DNA from 2 places in the Pseudobacillus sp. 179-B 2D1 NHS genome. Region 2 is predicted to be linked to the other one. Evidence: predicted binding sites of a transcription regulator. Region 2 holds the regulator's gene; the other holds the start of a gene.
The links. Region 2 encodes Rex, which represses fermentation and respiration genes when NADH is low (regulators of the CRP and FNR family bind a similar motif). Its sites were predicted from a motif close to TTGTGAAATATTTCACAA; they were not measured.
Positions count from the first base shown of each region.

Region 1: the regulator Rex is predicted to act here: its motif matches at 13,455-13,472, upstream of ACH0BF_RS02480 (cytochrome ubiquinol oxidase subunit I).

Region 1 is NZ_JBIQDP010000002.1:21,418-37,291, reverse strand. It holds gene ACH0BF_RS02555 (NAD(P)-dependent oxidoreductase) at 104-970, shown strand; gene ACH0BF_RS02550 (aminotransferase A) at 1,019-2,176, opposite strand; gene corA (magnesium/cobalt transporter CorA) at 2,268-3,248, shown strand; gene ACH0BF_RS02540 (chemotaxis protein) at 3,346-4,248, shown strand; gene ACH0BF_RS02535 (YkyB family protein) at 4,449-4,910, opposite strand; gene ACH0BF_RS02530 (metallophosphoesterase) at 5,036-5,911, opposite strand; gene ACH0BF_RS02525 (glutaredoxin family protein) at 6,181-6,423, opposite strand; gene ACH0BF_RS02520 (YkuJ family protein) at 6,596-6,847, shown strand; gene cbpB (cyclic-di-AMP-binding protein CbpB) at 7,016-7,456, shown strand; gene ACH0BF_RS02510 (MDR family MFS transporter) at 7,578-9,068, shown strand; gene ACH0BF_RS02505 (transcriptional regulator CcpC) at 9,100-9,966, shown strand; gene dapD (2,3,4,5-tetrahydropyridine-2,6-dicarboxylate N-acetyltransferase) at 10,088-10,798, shown strand; gene ACH0BF_RS02495 (N-acetyldiaminopimelate deacetylase) at 10,875-11,996, shown strand; gene ahpA (biofilm-specific peroxidase AhpA) at 12,320-12,862, shown strand; gene ACH0BF_RS02485 (TlpA family protein disulfide reductase) at 12,955-13,413, shown strand; gene ACH0BF_RS02480 (cytochrome ubiquinol oxidase subunit I) at 13,572-14,903, shown strand; gene ACH0BF_RS02475 (cytochrome d ubiquinol oxidase subunit II) at 14,927-15,874, shown strand, end outside.
Region 2 is NZ_JBIQDP010000026.1:904-10,000, reverse strand. It holds gene groL (chaperonin GroEL) at 1-1,397, opposite strand, end outside; gene groES (co-chaperone GroES) at 1,452-1,739, opposite strand; gene ACH0BF_RS20190 (CPBP family intramembrane glutamic endopeptidase) at 2,084-2,821, shown strand; gene ACH0BF_RS20185 (YdiK family protein) at 2,852-3,052, shown strand; gene tatC (twin-arginine translocase subunit TatC) at 3,120-3,866, opposite strand; gene ACH0BF_RS20175 (twin-arginine translocase TatA/TatE family subunit) at 3,884-4,060, opposite strand; gene ACH0BF_RS20170 (redox-sensing transcriptional repressor Rex) at 4,110-4,769, opposite strand; gene ACH0BF_RS20165 (ABC-F family ATP-binding cassette domain-containing protein) at 4,961-6,883, shown strand; gene tsaD (tRNA (adenosine(37)-N6)-threonylcarbamoyltransferase complex transferase subunit TsaD) at 7,157-8,173, opposite strand; gene rimI (ribosomal protein S18-alanine N-acetyltransferase) at 8,173-8,619, opposite strand; gene tsaB (tRNA (adenosine(37)-N6)-threonylcarbamoyltransferase complex dimerization subunit type 1 TsaB) at 8,621-9,097, opposite strand, start outside.

The DNA of each region.
Region 1 (15,874 bases), on a different contig from region 2:
TATATCCGTAGAACATATATGTTTGAAATAATTATTCGTTAGTAAAAGTTGCCTGCCTAACATTAGGTAGGTGCTGGTTTTTTAATATAAAGGTGGGAAAATGATGCAGACAATGAAAATTGGGTTTATCGGTACAGGAGTAATGGGAAAAAGCATGGCGCACCATTTGCAGGAGGCAGGACACCAATTATTTCTTTATACGCGTACAAAAGAGAAGGCGGAGGAATTGCTCACTAAAGGGGCTGTATGGTGCCAAACGCCAGCTGAAGTGTCCGGTCAAACAGATGCAGTATTTACGATTGTCGGCGAGCCTCATGATGTAGAGGAAGTATATTTAGGAGCAGAGGGGATCCTGGCAGGAGGAAGGAAAGGCCAGGTGGTGATCGACATGACCACTTCGCAGCCTAGCCTTGCTCGAAAAATCTATGAACAAGCAAAAGCAAAAGGAATAGATGCTCTGGATGCACCAGTTTCGGGCGGAGATACAGGTGCAAGAAATGGAACGCTTGCTATCATGGTCGGTGGGGACAAAGCTGCATTTGAAAAAGTGTTGCCGCTCCTTCAAACGCTCGGGAGTAATATCATCTATCAAGGAGAAGCGGGAGCAGGGCAACATACAAAGATGAGCAATCAGATAGCTATTGCAACAAATATGATTGGTGTTTGCGAAGCGCTCCTCTATGCACAAAAGGCTGGACTTGATTTGGATAGCGTGTTAAAGAGCATTTCTACAGGGGCAGCAGGCAGTTGGTCTTTATCTAATCTGGCCCCGCGAATGATCCGGGGAGACTTTGCACCGGGTTTTTATGTAAAGCACTTCATAAAGGATATGAGAATAGCGATCGAAGAATCAGAAAAAATGGGATTGGAGCTGCCGGGCCTATCGCTGGCTAAAAAGATGTATGAAGAGCTGGCTTCAAGAGGGGAGGAAGCCAGCGGAACACAAGCACTGTTTAAATATTGGGGATAGGTGGAAAAAGTGCTCGGAGGCGGCTTGACCGGCCGGCTCCAAGCGCTTTTAATTTTTTGTTTTGTTTAAAAATGCCTCGATGCGATCAAGTCCTTTACGTAATTCTTCCATTGAGCAAGCAAAAGAAAGCCGGAAATACCCTTCACCGAACTCGGAAAAGGCGCTGCCGGGAACAACAGCTACTTTTTGTTCCATTGCCAGTTTGTAACAAAAGTCGAAAGAAGAATCTTGCACCCAATCAGGAATAGCAATAAAGAAATAAAAAGCCCCGTCTGGCTTTACAATGTCCAACCCCATATTGGAAAGCCTATCGAATACATAATCCCGCCGCTTTTTATACTCAGCTTGCATCGGTAGAGCATCATTGATGCCAGTTGTCACAGCTTCTAACGCAGCCATTTGTGAGACAGAGGAAGCACAGGATACATTGTATTGATGGACTTTCAACATATGCTTGGCGATCTCTTCAGGCGCAAATAAGAAGCCGATCCGCCAGCCTGTCATTGCATGTGACTTAGACAGCCCATTTAATACGATGGTTTGCTCTCTTAAAAAAGAAGCAATAGACACATGGGAAGCGTCAAATGTTAATTCGCTATATATTTCATCTGCGATAACAAAAATATCTTTTCCTCTTAAAAGGTCAGCGATCTCTTTTAATTCCGCTTCTGTTAAACTCACACCGGTTGGATTAGACGGATAGGGCAAAATCACTGCTTTTGTTTTATCTGTTAGGGCTCCTTTTATCAACCCTGCAGTTAATTTAAATCCACTTGCCCGTGTATCAACTGTGCGTACAGTTGCTTGGCACATCTGGATAATTGGTTCATAGCCAGGATAAACGGGACCTGGTAAAATTACTTCATCACCCGGTGACAACAGCGTGCGCAGGGTAATATCGATTGCTTGGCTAGCTCCAACGGTCACAATGACTTCTGATTCGGGAGAATACGATAAATGGTATTTACTATGTACATAATCGGCTGCCGCTTTTCGCAATTCAAGGAGACCAGCATTATGAGTGTAGGTTGTAAAGTTATCAGCGATTGCTTCTTTGCCCGCTACTTTTACGTGTTCTGGCGTAAGGAAGTCAGGCTGGCCAATTGTAAGAGAGACCATGTCATCAACACCGCCGACCAGATTAAAGAACTTGCGGATTCCAGAAATCTGAATGTTTTTTACTTGTTTATTAATAAGGTGTTCCAATGAGGTTTCCGCCTTTCTGTATGGATATAATATATTGTAGCATTGAACGAGACAGACACCAGTGAAAATGAAGAAAACAATGGAGAAAAATATGATTAAAATTTGTATCTTAAAAACAGACGGTCAACTTGTCTTTGATTCCTCTCTAGAAGAGGTGAAAGCGCAAGATACAGTTTGGTATTGGGTAGACTTCTTCAATCCAGATGAAGAGGAAGCAAAAGTGCTAAAACGTTTTTTTCGTTTTCACCCTCTGGCGGTAGAGGATTGCCTTGACAATCAAAGTGGCCGGCCTAAATTAGACTTTTATAAGGATTACGCTTTTTTTCTTATCCATGCTCTTGATCAGCAAACGCTTGAGGGAAAAGAAACTGGCGTGTTCATGAATAAAGAAATGATGGTAACTGTTCATTTGCAGCCTATAGCCGAAATAAATGAAGTGTGGAAAAGTCTGTTGGAAAATGAGAGACTGCAACAGGGCCCAGTCGCTATTTTGCATAGATTGATTGACCGATTCGTGGATGAGTACTTTCCGCTGATTTATCATGTGGAGGATGCCTTAAACAGCATAGATGAAGAGCTGGATACCAATCCAGGGAATAATTTAATTGACCAATTATTTGATATCCGACATGATATGTCAAAACTGAGACGGACCATTATCCCAATGAGAGACCTTCTTTATCGGCTGCTGAACTCAACCCGGCTCGAATATATAGAGGATCGGCACATCTATTTTGGTGATATTCATGATCATTTAATGAAATTGGTGGAGATGCTGGAGTCATACCGCGAATTTTCTTCAGACGTTCGTGACAGCTATTTGTCCGTAAACTCGGATAAAATGAATAACATTATGATGACATTGACGGTCATCACAACGATTTTTATGCCTTTAACATTTATCGCGGGGATTTATGGCATGAATTTTGATCATATGCCTGAATTACACACTTCTTACGGGTATTTTATTGTTCTTGCCGTTATGGGTGTAATTGCCGTATCTATGTTTTTTATATTTGTAAAAGCAGGATGGCTTCAGTTGCATAAAAAGAAAAAGAAGCGATTTAAATAAGGATTTGTGATTGTTCTATAGGATCTGTCTAAATATTCCCCGAAAGAAACCGACATTATTAATGATAAGATAAATTGAAATATAAGGGGATAAATGAATGAATAGCGAAAATGGAATTCTATTAAAAAGTGGAACAAACGAACTGGAAATCGTTGAATTTGAAGTGCATGGCAATAAATATGGAATCAATGTTATTAAAGTAAAGGAGATTATTCAGCCGGTAGCTGTCACTTTTATTCCACATGCCCATGAGCATATTGAAGGAATTATCCAGCTGCGCGGGGAAGTGCTGCCGCTAGTAAACATGGCAAAAGTTTTGGGATTATCTGGTCAGGAATCAGGGCAGACGGATAAGTATATTGTTACTGAATTTAACAAGCAAAAAGTCGTTTTTCATGTTCAGAATGTCACCCGAATTCACCGAATCTCGTGGGAAGACATTGAAAAGCCATCTGACATGTACCAGGGAGGCGGCAACCAAGTAATCGGCGTTATTAAAATAAATGGTGAAATGGTCTTACTGCTCGACTTCGAGAAAGTCATTGTAGACATTAACCCGCAATCTGGTATTCATGTTGGGCAAATCAAGCAACTTGATAAAAGGGAGCGTTCGGGCAAAAGACTGGTTGTAGCAGAAGATTCTCCGCTATTAAGAAAACTGATCAGTGATACACTTGCTGAAGCGGGATATGATGCTGTAGAATTTTTTGAAAATGGCAAGCTAGCTTTGTCATACTTGGAGAGTCAGGCAGATGAAGTAGCTGCCGGAAAAGGGACACAGCTTTTAATTACAGACATCGAAATGCCGCAAATGGATGGTCACCATTTAACTAAACGGGTAAAGGAACATACCCAGCTGAAAGATCTTCCAATTGTGATTTTTTCTTCGTTAATTACTGAAGACTTGCGCCACAAAGGAGACGAAGTAGGGGCTGATGCCCAAGTAAGCAAACCAGAAATCGCAGAACTCATCAAGCATATTGATCGACTCGTTCTCTAAACATATAACATAAAAAACACCAAGGTCATCACGCCCGGTGTTTTTTGTTATATTCACTATATAAAGTTCTTTGGCAGCATGCTTTTCTAATGGGGAATCACAGGCATCTTTTAGGATAGAGGCTATTCTCATCCATTCAGGGTTTCCCAAAAAAGAAAGAGTTAGTTGAAAACTCTGAATGGAGAAGCTTAGACCCTATGCTAGTAAGATTGGCCGAGCGGTTTAAATACCGGTTTATGGTATTGTTTTTTGCGGGGAACAGAGGGCTCATTTTTTTCCATAAAGCCGGTATATAATTGTAAGAGTTTCTTTGCTTCTGTTAAATTCATATAAGTTTTCGGGTTCCGCTTTTTCTTATCCAAACTACCGAAATGAGGAAGAGTCGCAAAGTCTTCTTTGCAAGGCGGAATGTGAAACGTATAGTCGCCGCATACGACAAGGACATCGGACTGCTGCTGACTATTTTTTGGATTATTGGAAAAGTGAAGGCCGGCTTTCTCCGCCCGTCCTTCCTGTATCATCTTCAAAAGTGCTTTTTTCTTTAATAAATATAAATATTTAGGGTTTATAGCTGTCTTAGCATGCCGGTTGACAGTAAAGATTGCTTTAGCGAGGTTTGAAGTAGATGGAGAATGGGCAGGAGATTCTCTATGAGTACTCAATGAAAAGACTCCTTTCAGACTAATTTTAACCCATTATAACCTTTTTTTAGTTGATTGAAAAGTATCTGAATAATTTTAATTTTGTTATATAAAAGAGGAGAAAGCGGTAGAAATAGCTTTCTCCGTTACCTTATAGACTTTAACGTAAATACGGTAATCTCCGGAATAGATAAGAAACGGAAAGGAAGCCTTGTTGTACCTAAGCCGCGATTCACATAGAGAGTTAGGGGGGGATTACCTTTTATCTTGTATAGTCCTTCTTTATAAATTTCCGCATAGGGAGGAGTGTACAACGCTCCATACCAGGGCAGCTGGATTTGCCCACCGTGGGAATGGCCGCTCAATTGCAAATGAATGCCGGCATCTGCCGCCTCATCGGCAAGGTCTGGTGCGTGGGAAAGCAGAATAAGATACTGGTCTTTTTTGACTTTCTTTGTAGTTTGACTAAAGCTAGGTTGTCCCAGCGAAGCATCGTCTATGCCAAGTAGATAAATCGTTTCATTAAGATGTCTTAATTCCACCGAGTTATTTCTTAAAAGTGTAAATCCTGATTTCTCCATAATTGACTTATACAAATCAGTTCCATATCCGCCATGATCATGATTCCCGTAAACAGCAAATTTGCCTAAAGGGGCTTTTAGTTTGCGCAAAATAGAGATGACTTCCTTTGTCTTTGATGATTGATAGTCATCCGGTCTATCCAACAGGTCACCAGTAAAGAAGATGAAGTCTGGATCGAGTGAATGAATGGTTTGGACGTGCTCCTCTAATTGTTGCAACGTATATTGGAAGCCTAGGTGAGTATCACTGAATTGTACAATCCGTTTATTATGAAAAGCTCGTGGAATTAATTCGTGGGAAATATCTAATTCAATGATTTGCAGACGTTTCGGTTCAATAAATCTAGCATAGGAATAGCCGCCTCCTGCCAGTCCGAATAGAGAGAGTAAGAATGCAAGAGATTGTTTTAAAAATGACCGGCGAGAAATTTTTTTTGCCATATAGTTTCACTCTTTCAACTGAAGTTCGACCTCTTTATAGTAGTGAAAAAAAGAGATTTAATAAATTAATTTGCATTAGGCGGTTGAACAATGTCCGTTCTTTTGTTCGCTCATTGCTTGTTCTTTCATATAGGGAGACAGTGCTATTTTACATGAAATTGGTCTGTCCCTGTTTATCACTTTACTATATTCCTTGATTGTCAGTGAAATAACTGCAAGAAAAAAGGATGAAACAGAGAATTATCACTGCCATCCTTTATGAAGTGTCCTTACATTCCGTGCTTTTCTAACAAATTCGTTAATTTTTCAAGGTCAAAGCCAGTCACTGCTTCGTCGTGAACGACTACCGTAGGGGTGGAGGAAGCATTCCATCTAATTTCCCACTCCTGCCTTGCCAGGTGGTCCTCAGAAATATTTTTCTCCTCATAGCCCACTCCGCGATCCTTTAGAAATAGTTTGATTATTTGACATGGCGGACAGTCAGGCTGGGTATATAAAATAATGGGCTTCATTCAGTTTCTCCTTTATTTCTTTTGAATACAATATTAAAAATAAAATAGTTGGATATAAAATAGATGTATGGTATATTTCTTTTGCCTATTTATTTTATATCAAACAGATACGGGACAGTCAAAACCAAAATAAATATCGAATAGTACAAGGTGAAAGGGGCCGATCAATTTTATGTCACAATTAACAGGCATTATTCAACGATTAAAATCATTGCAAGAGGGCGGAGAAAACGGAGAGGTGCAACAGCGTTTGTTCGAGGTAAACGGCAAGACGCTTTGCCAGGTTAAGTTTTTCCCGGGAAAAGATACATTTGAACTGGAAGTATATGATAAAGACGGAAAGGGCAATAAGTATCCTTTTGATGACATTGACATGACTGCTATTGAAATTTTTGAACTTCTCCAGGAAGAAAAACAGCAGTAATAGTCATACTCTAGCCCTGCTTACATTTAAGCGGGGCTTTTGGCAATCATGGAAATGTATGGGGAGAATTTGCTATAATTAAAGAAAGCGCCTTGAACGAATGGGAGTGCCATCAGCATGACCATAAAAAAGACATCTCTCAGAAAAGTGTAAAGGGGTAGTAATCAGATGATTTCTTTTGAAAGTAAAGATGTCCTTCATACGAACATTATGGATTATATTATTCCTGCCGAAAAAGTTGCCCATGTACAACCTGGGAATAATTTAGAGCATGCTTTGTTGATCTTAACAAAAAGCGGATATACAGCTATTCCAGTACTAGATGCTAAATATAGGCTTCAAGGGCTAATTAGCTCACCGATGATTACCGAAGCGATCCTCGGGTTGGAGAGAATTGAGTTTGAGAAGCTGGAACATATGAGAGTGGAGGAAGTGATGGCGACAGATAAGCCATGGCTTACTATTCATGATCATTTTCGAAAAGCGCTTGGACTATTAATCAATCACCCTTTTTTATGTGTAACCAATGAGGAAGGGGAATTTCAAGGCATATTGACCAGAAGAGTGATTCTCAAGCAGTTGAATTACCATGTGGATCAGCTTAAATAAATAAAACTTTATTTCTGACCGGATTCCCTTCAGGCAGAGAAGCATGAGAAATGCGAAAGCTTCTCTGCTTTTTCTCGTGAAGGCCCGGTTTTTTTGTAGGTCTGTAAGGAGGATAGGGAAGTTGGATAATGTACTACGTAAAGAAAGAAAATTGACAAAGCGGCCCTTGGTGTTAGCGGCAGTTATACTCGCTATGTTCATGGGAGCGATTGAGGCGACAATCGTCTCTACGGCTATGCCTGATATCGTGGCGGATTTGGGTGGTTTTTCTCTCTATAGCTGGGTGTTTTCTTCCTATTTATTGATGAACGCAGCTACCGTGCTTATTTACGGGAAGCTGTCTGATATTTTTGGGCGCAAGCCGGTACTGATTATCGGTATTTTAATTTTTCTTATAGGCTCTTTTTTATGCGGCTTGGCCGATTCAATGGGACAGCTTATTTTCTTTCGTCTTGTTCAAGGAATTGGAGCCGGGGCTGTCATGCCAATTGCCACAACGATTGTTGGCGACATTTATACGAAAGAAGAGCGTGCGAAGGTGCAAGGATATCTTTCTAGTGTATGGGGAATTTCGGCAGTGACCGGTCCTGCACTTGGCGGGCTGCTCGTGGAATTTATCAGCTGGCGCTTTGTATTTTGGATTAACCTACCGTTAGGTGTATTGGCGATTGCCGGTTTATGGCTATTTTTACATGAAAACATGGAAAAGAAAAAGCCGGAAATTGATTACGCTGGTACTTTCGTATTTTTAATTTCAATTTCTAGCCTCATGTTTTTATTAGTAGAAGGCGGCTCCAAGTTTCCTTGGGTTTCAGGAAAGAGCGTTCTATTGTTTGCTATTTCAGCGCTAGCTTTTATCCTATTTATTTGGGTGGAAAGACGAGCTTCCTCCCCGATGATGCCTTTCAACCTATGGAAGGTCCGTTCAATATTAATCGCTAATATTGTCTCCTTAACGACCGGTGTGATGCTTATCGGCATTTCTAGTTTTCTGCCTACCTATGTGCAGGGAGTTATGGGGGAGAGTGCCACAGTAGCTGGCTTTACGTTGACGGCGATGTCTATTGGGTGGCCGATTGCTTCAACGCTCTCAGGGAAGATGCTTTTGACTATCGGTTATCGCCAAACAACAATTATTGGTGGCTTGTCCCTTATTTTAGGCAGCGTCTTGTTTATCTTCATGAATGCAGAAAGCGGCCCTTGGTGGGCGGCTGTTTCTTCCTTCTTTGTTGGGGTAGGGATGGGACTTACATCAACTGCTTTCATTGTCTCCATTCAAAACTCCGTAGAGTGGGATCAGCGTGGGGCAGCCACTGCTGCCAATATGTTTATGAGGAACTTAGGAAATACTGTAGGGGCTGCCTTGCTCGGTGGTGTTTTAAACAGTCGGCTGCAATCATTCTTGCACAATCAGCCGGATGAAGAGATGAGGTCCCTTTCCGTTGATTCTATTAATGAACTGCTGGGCGGCAAGGAAAGCCAGCTTTCAGATAAAATGTTCCACATGCTTCAAGAAGGATTGGCGGGTTCGTTGCATGCTGTTTATGTAGTGGTATGTATCTTTGCTGTATTTTCTTTTCTCTTCCTATTATTGTTAAAAAAGGGTGAATGATTCGTTCGTTCGTTGTTCGGAGGGAGACAATATGCTATTTTCGGAATTTCAATTATTAAAGGTTTTAGCAGAGGAAATGAATATGAGAAAGGCAGCGCAACGGCTTTTTGTTTCACAGCCGGCGCTGTCCCAGCGGCTGCAAACGATTGAAAAAGAGTGGGGAGTGAAAATTTTTAATCGCTCGACGAAAGGTTTGTCTCTAACGCCGGCTGGAGAAATCATTGTTCAATTTGCTGCAGAAGTCGTAGAAAAAAGGGAGAAAGTGCTTGAAAATATTCACGCATTAGAATCGGAAGTCCACGGTACATTAAAGATTGCCTGTGCGTCCATTGTTGGTCAAAAGTGGCTGCCAAAGGTATTAAAACGCTTCGTAAAAAAATATCCCCATGCCAAAATTTCTTTAATGACAGGCTGGAGCAGTGAAATCTCCAAAGCTCTTTATGAAGGGGAAGTACATATTGGCATTATCAGAGGAACGCCCGAGTGGAAAGGGCGAAAAATTCATCTATTTGAGGATAGCCTGTTCTTAGTAGATAAAGAAATCCGTAATGTAGAGGAGATATTAACCTCGGATAAGCCTTTTATTCAATTTAAAAGCGATTCCACCTATTACCAAGAAATTCAAGAATGGTGGCATCGTCAGTTTCAAATGGCGCCGAAGCAATCGATCATTGTTGACCAGATAGAAACGTGCAAGCAGATGGCGTTTAATGGAATTGGCTATGCGATTTTACCGGCAATTACGTTGGATGAAGCTGAAGGAGATGTATATAAACTGCCTTTGCTTGATGAAGAACAGCGGCCTCTTCGCCGAGACACATGGCTTCTCGGGTATGATGCGGCTTTTGAATTAAAGCAGGTACAAGCATTTATTGAGATCGTGGAAGAGTGCAAATGAAGGGACAGCGTGTAAAAATATTCTTGTGAAATGTTCTTTACTCTGATAAATTAAGAAGAAATGCGAAGCAAAATTTTAAAATTTTTCGCAGTACATATGATTAGTAGGAGGAATACATAGCATGAAAATGATGGATGCACATGAAATTATTTCTTTTATCAGCAATAGCACAAAATCAACGCCAGTAAAAGTATATGTAAAAGGTGAACTCGAAGGCATTAACTTTGGTTCTTCTTCCAAAACATTTATCGAAGGCCGTTCAGGTGTAGTATTCGGTGAGTGGTCAGAAATTTCTGAAGCCATTCAACAAAATGAAGGCAAAATCGAAGAGTATGTAGTAGAGAATGACCGCCGCAACTCAGCGATTCCTTTGCTCGATTTAAAAGGGATCAAAGCGCGTATTGAGCCGGGAGCAATCATTCGCGATCAAGTAGAAATTGGTGACAATGTCGTAATTATGATGGGCGCTTCTATTAACATCGGCTCAGTTATTGGTGAAGGTACGATGATTGATATGAATGCGGTGCTTGGCGGACGTGCTACTGTTGGGAAAAACTGTCATGTAGGCGCTGGGGCAGTGCTGGCAGGAGTTATTGAGCCGCCTTCTGCACAACCGGTTGTTCTGGAAGACGATGTGTTAATCGGTGCAAATGCAGTAGTATTAGAAGGTGTAAGAATCGGACAAGGATCTGTTGTTGCGGCAGGAGCAATCGTTACAGAAGATATTCCGCCGTTTTCAGTAGCAGTCGGGGCACCGGCAAAAGTCATTAAACAAATTGACGATAAAACAAAGTCAAAAACAGAAATCATGCAGGAATTACGCAAACTGTAAGCAGCATGTAGGAGAAATTCAAGAGAAGCACGGGCTGCAGCCCGTGCTTCTTTATTAAAGAAAGTGAGTGAAGAAAGTGGGAAGCAGTCCGTTTATAAGTATCCGAAGAGACCTCCATCAAATTCCTGAGTTAGGGTTTAATGAGTATAAGACACAAAGCTATATCCTTCAGTATCTGAACTCTCTTCCACAAGAGCGATTAGAAGTTAAGACATGGAAAACTGGCATCCTTGTTAAAATCAAAGGCAAAACAAGCCACCGGATAATTGGTTACCGAGCGGATATGGATGGCCTGCCGATTGAAGAGCAGACAGGCCTCTCATTTCGCTCCTCACATCCGGGGATGATGCATGCTTGCGGTCATGATGTGCATATGAGCATTGCTTTAGGGGTACTTACTTATTTTGTTCATAATGAAATTGACCCTGATCTGCTGTTTGTGTTCCAGCCGGCTGAAGAAGGACCCGGAGGAGCAGAGCCGATGATAAAAAGTGAAGAGATGAAAGCGTGGATGCCAGATGAAATATATGCCTTGCATATTGCTCCTGAATACCCGGCAGGGACAATCGCGACGAAAGAGGGCTTATTATTCGCAAACACTTCTGAGTTATTTATCGATTTAACTGGAAAAGGAGGACATGCGGCGTTTCCACATGAGACAAAGGATATGGTCGTTGCAGCGGCCCATTTAATTACCCAGCTGCAAACGGTTGTGTCGAGGAATGTGAATCCACTCGACAGTGCAGTAGTTACAGTCGGAAAGCTGACTGGCGGAACCGTTCAAAACGTGATTGCGGAAACCGCACGCATCGAAGGAACAATTCGCACTTTGTCCGCGGAGTCAATGCTCAAAGTAAAAAAACGGATCGAAGCTCTTGTAAAGGGGATCGAAATGGGCTTTGAATGCACAGCTACCATCGATTATGGCAGTAACTATTATCAAGTAAATAATGACTCTCATGTCTCCGAACGTTTTATTTCCTTCATGGAACGCCAGAAGGACATTGAACTCGTTATTTGCACAGAGGCGATGACAGGCGAGGATTTCGGCTATATGCTGAAAGAGATTCCGGGATTAATGTTTTGGCTTGGGGTAGGCTCTGAACACGGACTTCATCACGCAAAGCTGAATCCGAATGAAAAAGCGATTACAGTTGGAATTGATGCGCTTACGAATTATTTTAAAACGCTTACTTAACAGCCGCTCCATTCTCCCTACTCTTGTCGATAAGGCCTCCAGGATAGCTGTAGAGGGGTTATTATTTGGTTGTAAGGAAAGAACATGATACACTGGATATAAATGATAGCGTTAAAAAAAGCGTGGCAGGGAACAACAATAGAGGGTGTTTTTTTAGAAAGCCTGCAGAATTTTTTGTATTAATTTCTTTTTTAAAATTATTATAAACAGTTGTTGACGCCGATATTTGCATCTATTATAATAACTGTGATAAGGAAAGTAATTGAGAATAATCTTTTACTTTCTCATTTATAATTGAATTCTATTTTGGAGGGATTTTAGAAATGGCAGAACGCATGGTAGGAAAACAAGCTCCACGTTTCGAAATGGACGCAGTATTGGCTAATAAGGAGTTTGGAAAAGTAAGTCTTGAAGAAAACATGAAAAATGACAAGTGGACAGTATTATTCTTCTACCCAATGGACTTTACTTTCGTATGTCCAACAGAAATCACTGCTGTATCTGACCGCTATGATGAGTTCGAAGATTTGGATGCAGAAGTAATTGGTGTTTCTACTGATACAATTCATACTCACTTAGCATGGATTAATACAGACCGTAAAGACAATGGTCTTGGCGATCTGAAATATCCACTTGCTGCTGATACAAACCACACAGTATCCCGTGAATATGGCGTATTAATTGAAGAAGAAGGCGTAGCACTTCGCGGGTTATTCATCATCAATCCAGAAGGCGAACTTCAATACCAAGTAGTAAACCACAATAACATCGGCCGCGATGTAGATGAAACTCTTCGTGTGCTTCAAGCGCTTCAAACAGGCGGACTCTGCCCTGCAAACTGGAAGCCAGGTCAAAAAACTCTGTAAGATCTTTTACAGAGAAATAACTGAGCGTAACAAACAAAAAGGCCTAACTTATTCGTTAGGTCTTTTTTAGAAATAAGAGGGAGGCTATTTAAATGAAATTAAGAGAACCAATGCCGGAATTAAACGGTGCAACTGCCTGGTTGAATGGCGAAGTGACAAAAGATGAATTGGTTGGTGAAAAACCAACACTTATCCACTTTTGGTCTATCAGTTGTCATCTATGTAAAGAAGCAATGCCAAAAGTAAATGAATTCCGCGATGAATACAGCGACAAACTGAATGTCGTAGCTGTACATATGCCCCGCTCTGAAGATGATCTTAACCTTGAAGAAATTAAATCTGTAGCAGAAGAGCATGGAATTACACAGCCGATTTTTGTAGACAGTGAGCATAAATTAACAGAAGCATTTGAAAACCAATATGTTCCTGCTTATTATGTGTTTGATAAAGACGGCAATCTCCGCCATTTCCAAGCCGGAGGAAGCGGCATGAAAATGCTAGAAAAGCGTGTGAATCGCGTATTAGATGAAACAGAGAAAAATGCACAATAAAAAACGAACCAGCTGATGAGCTGGTTTTTATTTATATAAATTTGTGAAAAAAATCACAAAATCTTTGGTAAGATTCCTTCATTTTCTTGTGCCCGGTGTTTAGAATGAAAAGAAGAGGTAAAATAAATTCAATAGTGTAAAAATAAGGAGGTCTCTTAATGGAACTGGATAGTGTCATGCTCAGCCGGATGCTGACCTCAATGACATTAGCATTTCATATTATTTTTGCCACAATTGGTGTAGGGGTTCCTGTAATGATTGCTATTGCCGAATTTATTGGAATTAAAAGAAATGACCCCTATTATCTACTGTTGGCAAGACGTTGGGCTCGGGGATTTACCATTACAGTGGCTGTTGGTGTTGTAACAGGAACAGCGATTGGATTACAATTGTCGCTTCTTTGGCCGAGTTTTATGGAGGTAGCCGGGCAAGTGATTGCGCTGCCTTTATTTATGGAGACATTTGCCTTTTTCTTTGAAGCTATCTTCTTAGGGATTTACTTATACACATGGGATCGATTCAAAAACAGAATGACACATTGGGTATTAACCATTCCAGTTATGATTGGATCTTCCGCTTCAGCTTTGTTTATTACCACCGTTAATGCATTTATGAACACACCTCAGGGATTTGAACTTAAGGATGGAAAAGCCGTTAATATTGATCCGATCGCTGCCATGTTAAACCCGGCTACTCCTTCCAAGGTCTTCCATGTATTAACGACTTCTTATATGACGGCTGCTGCTGTGCTGGCAGCTATCGCGGCTGTTGCGATTATTAAAGGGAAAAGAGGACAGTATGAGAGAAAGGCTTTACGTTTAACACTTATTTGTACATTTATCTTTTCTATACTTACAGCGCTTGCTGGAGATGTATCGGCGAAATTCTTAGCTGAAGAGCAACCTGAGAAACTGGCGGCTGCAGAATGGCACTTTGAGACAGAGAGAGGCGCCGATCTTATTTTGTTTGGCACACTCGATGAAAACAACGAAATAAAGAATGAGATTCGCCTTCCAGGGTTTTTAAGCTTTTTAGCCGGCAGCTCATTTGACACGAAAGTAATCGGATTGAATGAGTTTCCAGAAGATGAACGTCCGCCGTTATGGGTGCACTATATGTTTGACCTTATGGTTTCAATCGGCTTTTTTGTCCTGGGGGTTTCTGGCGTATATATTTTGATGGATAGAATTAAACGGTTTAATGAACTGAATAAACCGCTGTTATGGTTGGTTACAGCCGGTGGGCCACTCTCTATGCTGGCAATTGAATTTGGCTGGATTTACGCGGAGGTAGGGCGCCAGCCATGGATATTAAACGGATATATGAAGGTGTCAGAAGCTGCGACGACAGGCGATGGGGTGGGGCTCACGTTTATCCTATTTGCTCTTCTTTATTTGGTGCTCGGAGTTATTTGTGTCTTTGTGTTAATTCGTATGTTTAAACATACACCGGCAGAAGCCGAGTTGGAACAGCGTTTCCCAAACCTTTGATCAGTTAGAGGAGGATGAGAGCCATGAATTTAGAACTTCTTGGTATTACTGTTCTATGGACATTTTTATACGGTTATTTGATCGTTGCGTCCATCGATTTCGGTGCCGGCTTTTTCGCTTATTATGGAAAAATAACGAAAAAAGATCACTTGATTAATGATTTAATTTCTAGATACTTATCGCCCGTATGGGAGGTAACGAATGTCTTTTTTGTCTTTTTCTTTGTCGGGATCGTAGGTTTTTTCCCAAGCACGGCTTATTATTTTGGAACAGCCTTGCTGATCCCCGGCAGCATAGCGATTATTTTGTTAGCAATCCGTGGATCGTTTTATGCATTCAATAATTATGGCTCCAGGAGCAGTACGGCTTATTTATTCTTATACGGAGCGACAGGGCTGTTAATTCCTGCCTCACTCTCAACGGCTTTAACCATTTCTGAAGGGGGCTTTTTAAAAGTAGAAGGGGATAAGGTTACTTTTTTGGCAAAAGAATTGTTTGCAAGTCCCTATTCCTGGAGTGTAGTAATCTTGTCTATCGTTTCTGTTTTATTCATTAGTGCTGCCTTTTTAACTTATTATGCAGACCGGGCAGATGATAGAGGGGCACGGACGATCTTGCGTAAATTTGCCTTGCTGTGGAGCCCGCCGACAATTGTGGCCAGCTTCCTTGTGTTTGTTTCGCTGCGGGAACATAACCCTGAACATTTTCATAAGGCAGTGAGTGAGTACTGGTGGATGTTTGCGTTATCGCTGCTTTGCTTTATCATTGCCTCTTGTCTGATCTATATAAGGAGAAATTTCGGCACGGCGTTTATTTTAGTTATGCTGCAATTCTTTTTTGCTTTCTTTGGTTATGGAGCATCCCATTTACCATATATTTTGTATCCGCACGTTGTCCTGCATGAAAGTGTAACGAATGAAACAATGGCTGTTGCGCTGGTTATTGTTTTTGTGCTAGGGCTGCTGCTGTTA
Region 2 (9,097 bases):
AAGCGATCGACAACGACAGATCCTTCAAGGCCTGCGTTGAAGGCAATTTGGCGGATTGGCTCTTCAAGCGCACGAAGAACGATTTTCACACCAGTTGCTACATCGCCTTCTGTTTCCAATGCAGCTACTTTGTTATATACGTTTACAAGTGCTGTACCACCACCAGAAACGATTCCTTCTTCAACAGCTGCACGAGTAGCGTTCAATGCGTCTTCAATGCGAAGTTTGCGTTCTTTTAGTTCTGTTTCTGTCGCTGCTCCCACTTTGATCACAGCTACGCCGCCAGCTAATTTTGCTAAGCGCTCTTGTAATTTTTCGCGGTCGAATTCAGACGTTGTTTCGTCTAATTGAACGCGGATTTGGTTGACGCGGGCTTCGATTTGGGCAGAGTCTCCTGCTCCTTCAACGATCGTTGTGTTTTCTTTAGAAACAACTACTTTTGCTGCGCGTCCAAGTTGAGTGATATTTGCAGATTTAAGATCTAGACCTAAATCTTCAGTGATCACTTCACCGCCAGTTAATACAGCGATATCTTCAAGCATTGCTTTACGGCGATCGCCGAATCCAGGTGCTTTTACCGCTACAGCGTTGAATGTACCACGAAGTTTGTTCACTACGAGTGTAGCCAAAGCTTCGCCTTCTACGTCTTCAGCGATGATTAAAAGCGGTCTGCTTTGTTGAACTACTTGCTCAAGTACAGGAAGTACTTCTTGAATGCTTGCAATCTTCTTATCTGTGATTAAGATATATGGATTTTCAAGAACAGCTTCCATTTTATCAGAATCTGTTACCATATATGGAGAAGCGTAGCCGCGGTCGAATTGCATACCTTCTACTACGTCAAGCTCTGTAGTGAATCCTTTTGATTCTTCGATTGTGATAACGCCGTCGTTGCCAACGCGCTCCATCGCTTCGGCAATCAATTGGCCAACTTCTTCATCAGCAGATGAAATCGCTGCAACTTGTGCGATAGACTCTTTGCCCTCGATTGGCTTAGAGATTTCTTTTAATGCTTCCACAGCTGTTTGAACAGCAAGGTCCATTCCTTTACGCACGCCAACAGGGTTTGCGCCTGCTGTTACGTTTTTCAAGCCTTCGCTGATCATTGCTTGCGCAAGAACTGTCGCCGTAGTTGTACCGTCACCAGCTACGTCGTTTGTTTTGCTTGCTACTTCAGCAACAAGCTTCGCACCCATGTTTTCGAATGCATCTTCCAGTTCGATTTCTTTCGCGATTGTCACACCATCATTTGTGATAAGCGGTGAACCAAATTTTTTCTCAAGAACCACGTTGCGTCCTTTAGGTCCAAGAGTTACTTTTACGGCATCCGCCAGCTGATCTACCCCGCGAAGCATTGCGCGGCGTGCTTCTTCGCTAAATTTAATCTCTTTAGCCATATGAAAAACCTCCCTGATTATTTAAGTTATTTAAAATAGATAAGTATTTGTTAATTATTCACCTGTTACAGCAAGGATGTCGCTTTCACGAAGGATTAATAATTCTTTGCCTTCGTATTTCACCTCTGTACCAGCATATTTAGAGAAGATGATACGGTCGCCAACAGCTACTTCAAGCGCTACTCTTTCTCCGCTTTCAAGTACACGTCCGTTGCCGACTGCCACAATTTTCCCTTCTTGTGGTTTTTCTTTCGCTGAATCTGGCAATACAATGCCACTGGCTGTTTTTTCCTCTGATTCAACCAGCTCAATTACTACGCGATCACCTAGTGGTTTTAACAAGTGAAACAACCTCCTTGGAATATATGTAATGTTTTTATTTATTAGCACTCTCATATGAAGAGTGCTAACCCAATTAATATAATAAATAAAATGATTTTTTTTTGCAAGGGAGAAGTAATTTTTTTTACAAATCATTTTTTAAATGGGAGAAAATAGTGACAATCCCTTCCGTTTGAATGATCGTCTGTTTATTAGTAAAATACTCTTTAAGTACTATTAGATTTCAGCTTCTCAGGCTTTCCCTATGCTTGTATGATTATCTATTCCAGCGCCCAGTCGCTCAAAGTTCCAGCTGTGCGGCTGAACAGGCGCTTCCACTCTTAAAATAAAGGAGCTCTTTTCATTTGAAGAAGACATATGGTTATATTTTAATCGCTTATATTTTAATGCAGCTGTTGGGGCTGGTTGCTCCTCTGCTTTTATTTAAAGCAGGGCTTGCCCTTGGAGGTGATCCGCAAACGCTGAAAAATCTTATTCCCGGCTATTGGCTGGTGTTCAGCTTCATGGTCACCCTGATTATTGTATTGCTTCTCCTTCGGAAAGATACCAGAAACAGCCGTCTTGAACGGATGACTCCACTGCCGGTGGGACCTTCCATCTTTTGGGCAGTGGCGGGCATCTTTCTCGCCTTGTTTGGCCAGCGAATTGCCGTCGCTATCGAAACGGCTTTAGGAATTAACATGGGGTCCGAAAACACAGAAACGATTATTCATATTATTGAGCTTGTCCCATTGATGATGGTTGCCACTGCCATTTTCGGTCCGATTTTAGAGGAAATCGTTTTTAGAAAGATTATTTTTGGAAGCTTGTATGAGAAGTTTCCTTTCTGGCTATCCGCTTTGATCAGCTCCGTTATTTTTGCCCTTGCTCATGCTGAACCTGAACATGTCATTCTGTACTCATCGATGGGATTCACGTTTGCTTTTCTATATGTAAAAACAAAAAGACTGCTTGTTCCTATATTCGCCCATGTGGCTATGAATTCCTTGGTCATTGTCGTGCAATATTTTTATGCGGATGAATTAGAGCGGATGATGAAAGAAACGGAAAAAATACAAAGCTTTATTACTTGGCTTTTTTAGGCTTATAGCTTTAAAATTTGGAGGAATTTAATGAAACAATCACCGTTAACGACCGGGATTTTTTATCTTATTCTCGGCGCGTTCTTTACTTATTTAGCCATTCAAGATGTCAACACGGGGGGCTTTGGCTTTTTCACTTACTTGCTCATCTTGCTGGCAACGATGGATATTGGTTCCGGCATTCGCCTGCTCTTTATGTATTGGCGCTTGAAAAGCAACGAAAAAAAATAAGGCTGTTCTCTAAAAGGCTGACTTTCGCTCTTGCGGAAGTTCGGCTCTTTTTTTGGACAGCCTTATTTTATTCTGCATTTTCCGCTTCCAGTTCGGCCTGCAATGTTTTTTTATAGCTAATCTTTGAGATCCAAATGCTGATCTCATAAAGAATAACTAATGGAATCATCACGATAATCTGTGATATCACATCCGGCGGCGTAATAAGCCCTGCTACCACTAGCAGAACAAAGTAAGCATAGCGGCGAATTTGCGCAAGAAACATAGGTGTAATAATCCCCAGCCTTGTCAAAAACATTGTAACAACCGGCAGCTGAAACAAGATGCCGAATGGAAGTGTAATTTGAAATAAGAATTGAAAATACTCGTTAATGCCAATAACCTGCTCAATTTGCAAGTTTCCGGATAACTTCATCATGAAATGAATGATATACGGAAATAAAATAAAATAAGAAAAAGCAATTCCGGCGAGAAATAGCAGCAAGGATAACGGGATGTAGCTAAGCGTTACCTTTCTCTCTTTCTCAAGCAGTCCTGGGCTTACGAATGCCCACAACTGATAAAGAATCATAGGGCTAGTCAATACAAAAGCGATGACAAAAGCCATTTGAAAATAAATCTTTATAGGATCTGTCACACGGAAAGCGTTCATTGTTAATTCCTGCGCTTCGTCCGCATGCTGCAAATAGCGGATAATCGGCTCAGCCAGAAACAAACCGGCAATCATAGTGAGGAATAAGAAAGCGATTACTATAATGAGCCGTTTCCGCAACTCGCCAATGTGTTCATATATTGTCATGTCTTGTCGACTCATTGTCATTCATCCTAACCTTACTGAGGATCCTTCTTATCCTCTGGTTTATCGTCGTCCGCCAGCCCTTTCGTGGCATTCTTAAATTCTTTCAACGTGTCGCCTGCCGCGCGTCCAAGCTCAGGGAGTTTTTTCGGTCCGAAGATTAATATTGCTGCTCCAGCAATCAATATAATACTGCCTACACTTAATCCCATTTATGCAGCACCTCCTTTCCTCCATCATAACCGATTTTTCGGCATAATTCTATTCCGACTTTTCTTCCGAGACATCCGGATAATTCTTTAAAAAATAAACTAACGATTGCAGTTCAACAGCCAGATCAATGTGATGCACTCGAATCATTGGAGGAACGTTCAGTCTCGCAGGTGTGAAATTCAAGATGCCTTTAATATTGCATTCCACAAGACGGTCTGTAATGCCTTGGGCCACAGTAGAAGGAACCGTCAAAATAGCTACTGGTACCTCCTTTGATTGTAGTTTCTCTTCCAGATTATCCAGATGATAAATTGGAACATCCCCAATCGTCTTGCCTACTTTTCCCTCATCTACATCGAAGGCTATTTGTATTTTCGTATTGTTATTCTTCATAAAGTTATAATTCAAAAAAGCGGTTCCTAAATTTCCTACCCCAATAAGAGCTACATTTGTTATTTCATCTTGATCAAGTGTTTTGCGAAAGAACGACAATAAATAGCTGACATTATAGCCGTATCCCTTCTTACCAAGTGCTCCAAAATAAGAAAAATCGCGGCGAATCGTCGCCGAATCTACTTTTACTGCTTCGCTTAATTCTGCCGATGAGACCCGCTGCTTGCCAGAAGAATGCAGGTTTTGGATAAATCTGTAATACAATGGCAGACGCTTGGCCGTCGCCTGCGGAATCCTTAATGGATCATGGTTCATATTTATACCCCCAGCGCTTGCTGTTTCCAAACTGATAACCTTTCGATTCAATCACTCCTTCCATCATACAATATTTTGCACGGCTTGTCTTTCAACTTTATTTCCTTTCTATCGCCCAGAAAGGGTGAAAGAGAATTGCCCAGGCCTATAGAATCAGCTACACTAATAAGTAGAAAACTGAGGTGAGAAGAATGATTTTACTGCAAGTACAACAGCTTACAAAATACTTCGGCGCAGAGCTCATTTTGTCGAATATTAAACTTGAAGTACAAACAAGAGACCGGATCGCTCTAGTTGGTAGAAACGGAGCAGGAAAATCCACTCTTTTAAAAATAATCGCCGGTATCCTCTCTTATGATTCCGGAAATATCTTAAAGCCGAAAGATGCGACAATCGGCTATCTTGCTCAAAACACCGGGCTGGAATCTGATTTATCAATCATGGATGAAATGCTTTCCGTCTTCTCGCATTTGCGCAGCATGGAAAAGCAGCTGCGGCATCTGGAAGAGCGAATGGCGGATCCCGCTGTTTACGGAGATGCCAGCCAATATGAAAGAGTCACCAAGGAATATGATTTGCTGCAAAATGAATTTAAAGAGTCCGGCGGCTATCAGTTCGAAGCAGATATCCGTTCGGTTTTGCATGGCTTGAACTTTCATGATTTTGACTATGAAACGAAAATCTCTACTTTAAGTGGCGGCCAAAAAACGAGGCTCGCACTGGGAAAGCTATTATTGACAAAACCCGACATTCTTATTTTGGACGAGCCGACGAACCATTTAGACATTGATACACTTTCCTGGCTGGAACAATATTTGCAGGGCTACAACGGCGCTATTTTGATCGTGTCCCATGACCGTTACTTCCTTGATAAAGTTGTAAACCAAGTATACGAAATCTCTCGGCAGCACATTAAAAAATTTCATGGGAATTACAGTAACTATTTAGAACAGAAGGCCGAACAATACGAAAAAGATATGAAGCTGTTTGAAAAGCAACAGGAGCAGGTAGCGAAGCTGGAAGACTTCATCCAGCGCAATATTGCCCGGGCTTCGACAACAAAAAGAGCCCAAAGCCGCCGCAAGCAGCTTGAACGGATGGAACGGATGGAACGTCCGGATGGCGATGAAAAATCGGCCAATATTATGTTTCAAATTGAAAAACAGAGCGGCAATGAAGTGTTAAAAGTAAACAATCTTGCTATTGGTTATGATGAAGAAAGAGTTGCCCAAAATCTCAATCTGTATATACAACGTGAAGAGAGCACGGCACTCGTCGGACCAAACGGTGCTGGTAAATCTACTTTTCTCAAAACAATTGTGGATAAACTGCGGCCATTAGCTGGAGAATTTTCTCTCGGTGCTAACGTATTCATTGGCTATTATGATCAGGAACAGGCCAACTTAACTTCTAATAAAACCGTATTAAACGAATTATGGGATGACTACCCTTCCAGTGATGAGAAAGAAATACGTACAGTGCTCGGCAACTTCCTCTTTTCAGGAGATGACGTTCTAAAGCCGGTTCATGCATTAAGCGGTGGCGAAAAAGCACGGCTGGCTCTTGCCAAGCTCATGATGCAAAAAGCTAATTTTCTTATTTTGGACGAGCCAACCAACCACCTTGATCTAGATAGCAAAGAAGTGTTAGAAAATGCGTTGATTGATTATCCTGGGACGCTTTTATTCGTTTCCCATGACCGATATTTCATCAATCGTATTGCCTCAAAAGTCATTGAAATGTCCGATAATGGCATGACTGAGTATCTTGGGGATTATGATTATTATGTCGCGAAAAAACAAGAGCAAAAAGAGCTGGCTGAATTGGAAAAATCCTCTTTGCCAATCGTTGAAGAAGTCGTACCGTCTGATTCATCCAACTACCATATAGATAAAGAGCAAAAGAAAAAAGAGCGTCAGAAACGCCGACGTATTGAAGAAATAGAAGAAAGAATTGAAAGCCTAGAAGCAGAGCTCGAAGAAGCCGAAGACTTGCTTTGCCAGCCAGAAATCTTTCAGGATCATGAAAAGTCATTGGAACTTCAGAAAAAAACCGAAGCTTGTCAAACAGAAATTGAGCAGCTTATGCAAGAGTGGGAAACTCTTCATGAGTAGGCTCTAATCCATTGGCTGCTGTGACGTTTATACACAGACTTACCCACAAACTAACATGCCGGTTTTCTTGATTCCTAATTACTTTTACACATTATCCACAAAAATAATCGATTTTATCCACAAAACACACAAGCTTTCCAGCAGTTTAAAAAGGACTTTTCCACAGAATAACCTTTTTATACACATGTTATTCACAGCTTGTGAACAAGTAAAAAGGACTGTTTTTCCATTAGGGCGTTACTAGTGGAAAAACAGTCCTTTCTTTTTATTTTATTATTGTTCGATATCCAGTCCTGGATAGCCATTCATCGCCAAATCTTCAAATTTTCCCTGCTCATATAGAATGGTTCCCGCAGCGGCAATCATAGCTGCATTATCGGTACAAAGACTTAACGGCGGAATAATCAGTTCGATATCCTCGAGTTCGGCAAACTGTTCTTCCAAGGCCTTTCTCAACCCTCTATTCGCAGCAACCCCGCCGGCTAGCAGTACTTGCTTCACTTTATATTCCTTTGCTGCTCTTATGGTTTTCGCTGTTAAAACTTCGATCACGCTTTGCTGAAAGCTAGCAGCTACATCTTCCGGTCTCAATTCTTGTCTTCGTTGTTCTGCATTGTGGAGAGTGTTGATAACTGCTGATTTTAGACCGCTGAAACTAAAATCATATGACCCTTCTTCGAGCCAGGCTCTAGGAAAATCAATAACTGGCTCTCCTTCAGCAGCAAGACGATCAATGTGAGGACCGCCTGGATAAGGCAAGTTCAATGTTCGAGCTACTTTATCATATGCTTCTCCTGCCGCATCATCACGCGTTTCACCGATTACTTGAAAACTGCCGTGCTCTTCCATAAGTACCAACTCAGTATGCCCACCCGACACAACGAGAGACAGCAGCGGAAAAGCAAATTCTTTTATCAGACGATTGGCGTAAATATGGCCAGCTATGTGATGAACACCTATAAGTGGCAGCTGATGGGCAAAGGCTAACGCTTTAGCCGCGTTGACTCCCACCAAAAGAGCCCCCACAAGACCCGGTCCTTTAGTAACGGCAATGGCATCGAGGTCTTGAAAAGCCATATCGGCTTGACGCAATGTTTCCTCGAGGACCAATGTAATTTGCTCTACATGATGCCGGGACGCAATTTCAGGAACAACTCCGCCAAAGCGTTTGTGACTTTCAATTTGCGAAGAAACAACATTAGATACGATTTCCCGGCCATTCTTTATGATGGCTGCTGCCGTTTCGTCACAGCTTGTTTCTAATCCTAATATATAAATATCTTTTTTCATTATAAATTCACCCACATTACTAATGCGTCTTCCTGATTGTCAGAATAATAATTTTTTCTAATCCCACCTGGCTGGAAGCCCAGCTTTTTGTATAAATTTTGAGCAGATTCGTTGCTTACACGTACTTCTAAAGACATGATAGACGCTCCCCTCTTTCTGGCAGTGTTCATTACAGCGACGAGTAGCTTCTCCCCCCACCCTCTGCCACGAAACTCCGGGAGGATAGCGATATTGGTAACTTGCGATTCATCCAGTACGAGCCACATTCCACAGTAACCTATGATTTGGCCTTCATATTCAACCACGTGATACACAGCAAAATAATTATTCGTTAGCTCATTGAAAAAAGATTCTTTCGTCCAAGGTGCTGTAAAACTAACTTTTTCAACTTCATATACCCTATCCACATCGTCCACAGTCATCAGCCGAATATCAATTTCACTCATTTCATTTCTCCGCCCTTTGCTGTTCCAGCCACTTCGTTTCCGCCTCTGCCAAACGAATGTAGTTGGGAACAAAAGAATGCAGATCAGCTGCAGGTTCATGCAAGCCGAGGCGGGCAAGATCAGATGGCCGCGGTGAAGAAGCATACTCTCCTTTCAGCAACGCTTGGTCTGCTAATACTTCCCGTATGGCCTCTTCGTGCAGACGAACATCCTGACCGATAAAGAGGACTTCCTCATTTAGTTCCTTCAGTTGGTTACACCAATCTTTGAGGGCGAGATTCTGATCTTCCTCGACAACGGCTAGCTTTCCATTTTCAAAACGGTATAATCCGGTGTACACTCTGCCCCGTCTCGCATCAAAAACAGGTGAAATATAAGAAGGATAAAAATAGGCAGAAGCTGCTAGAGCCGCTAGACTGGATACTCCTGCAAGAGGAATATTTAACGACCAAGCCAGAGTTTTTGCGATGGTTACTCC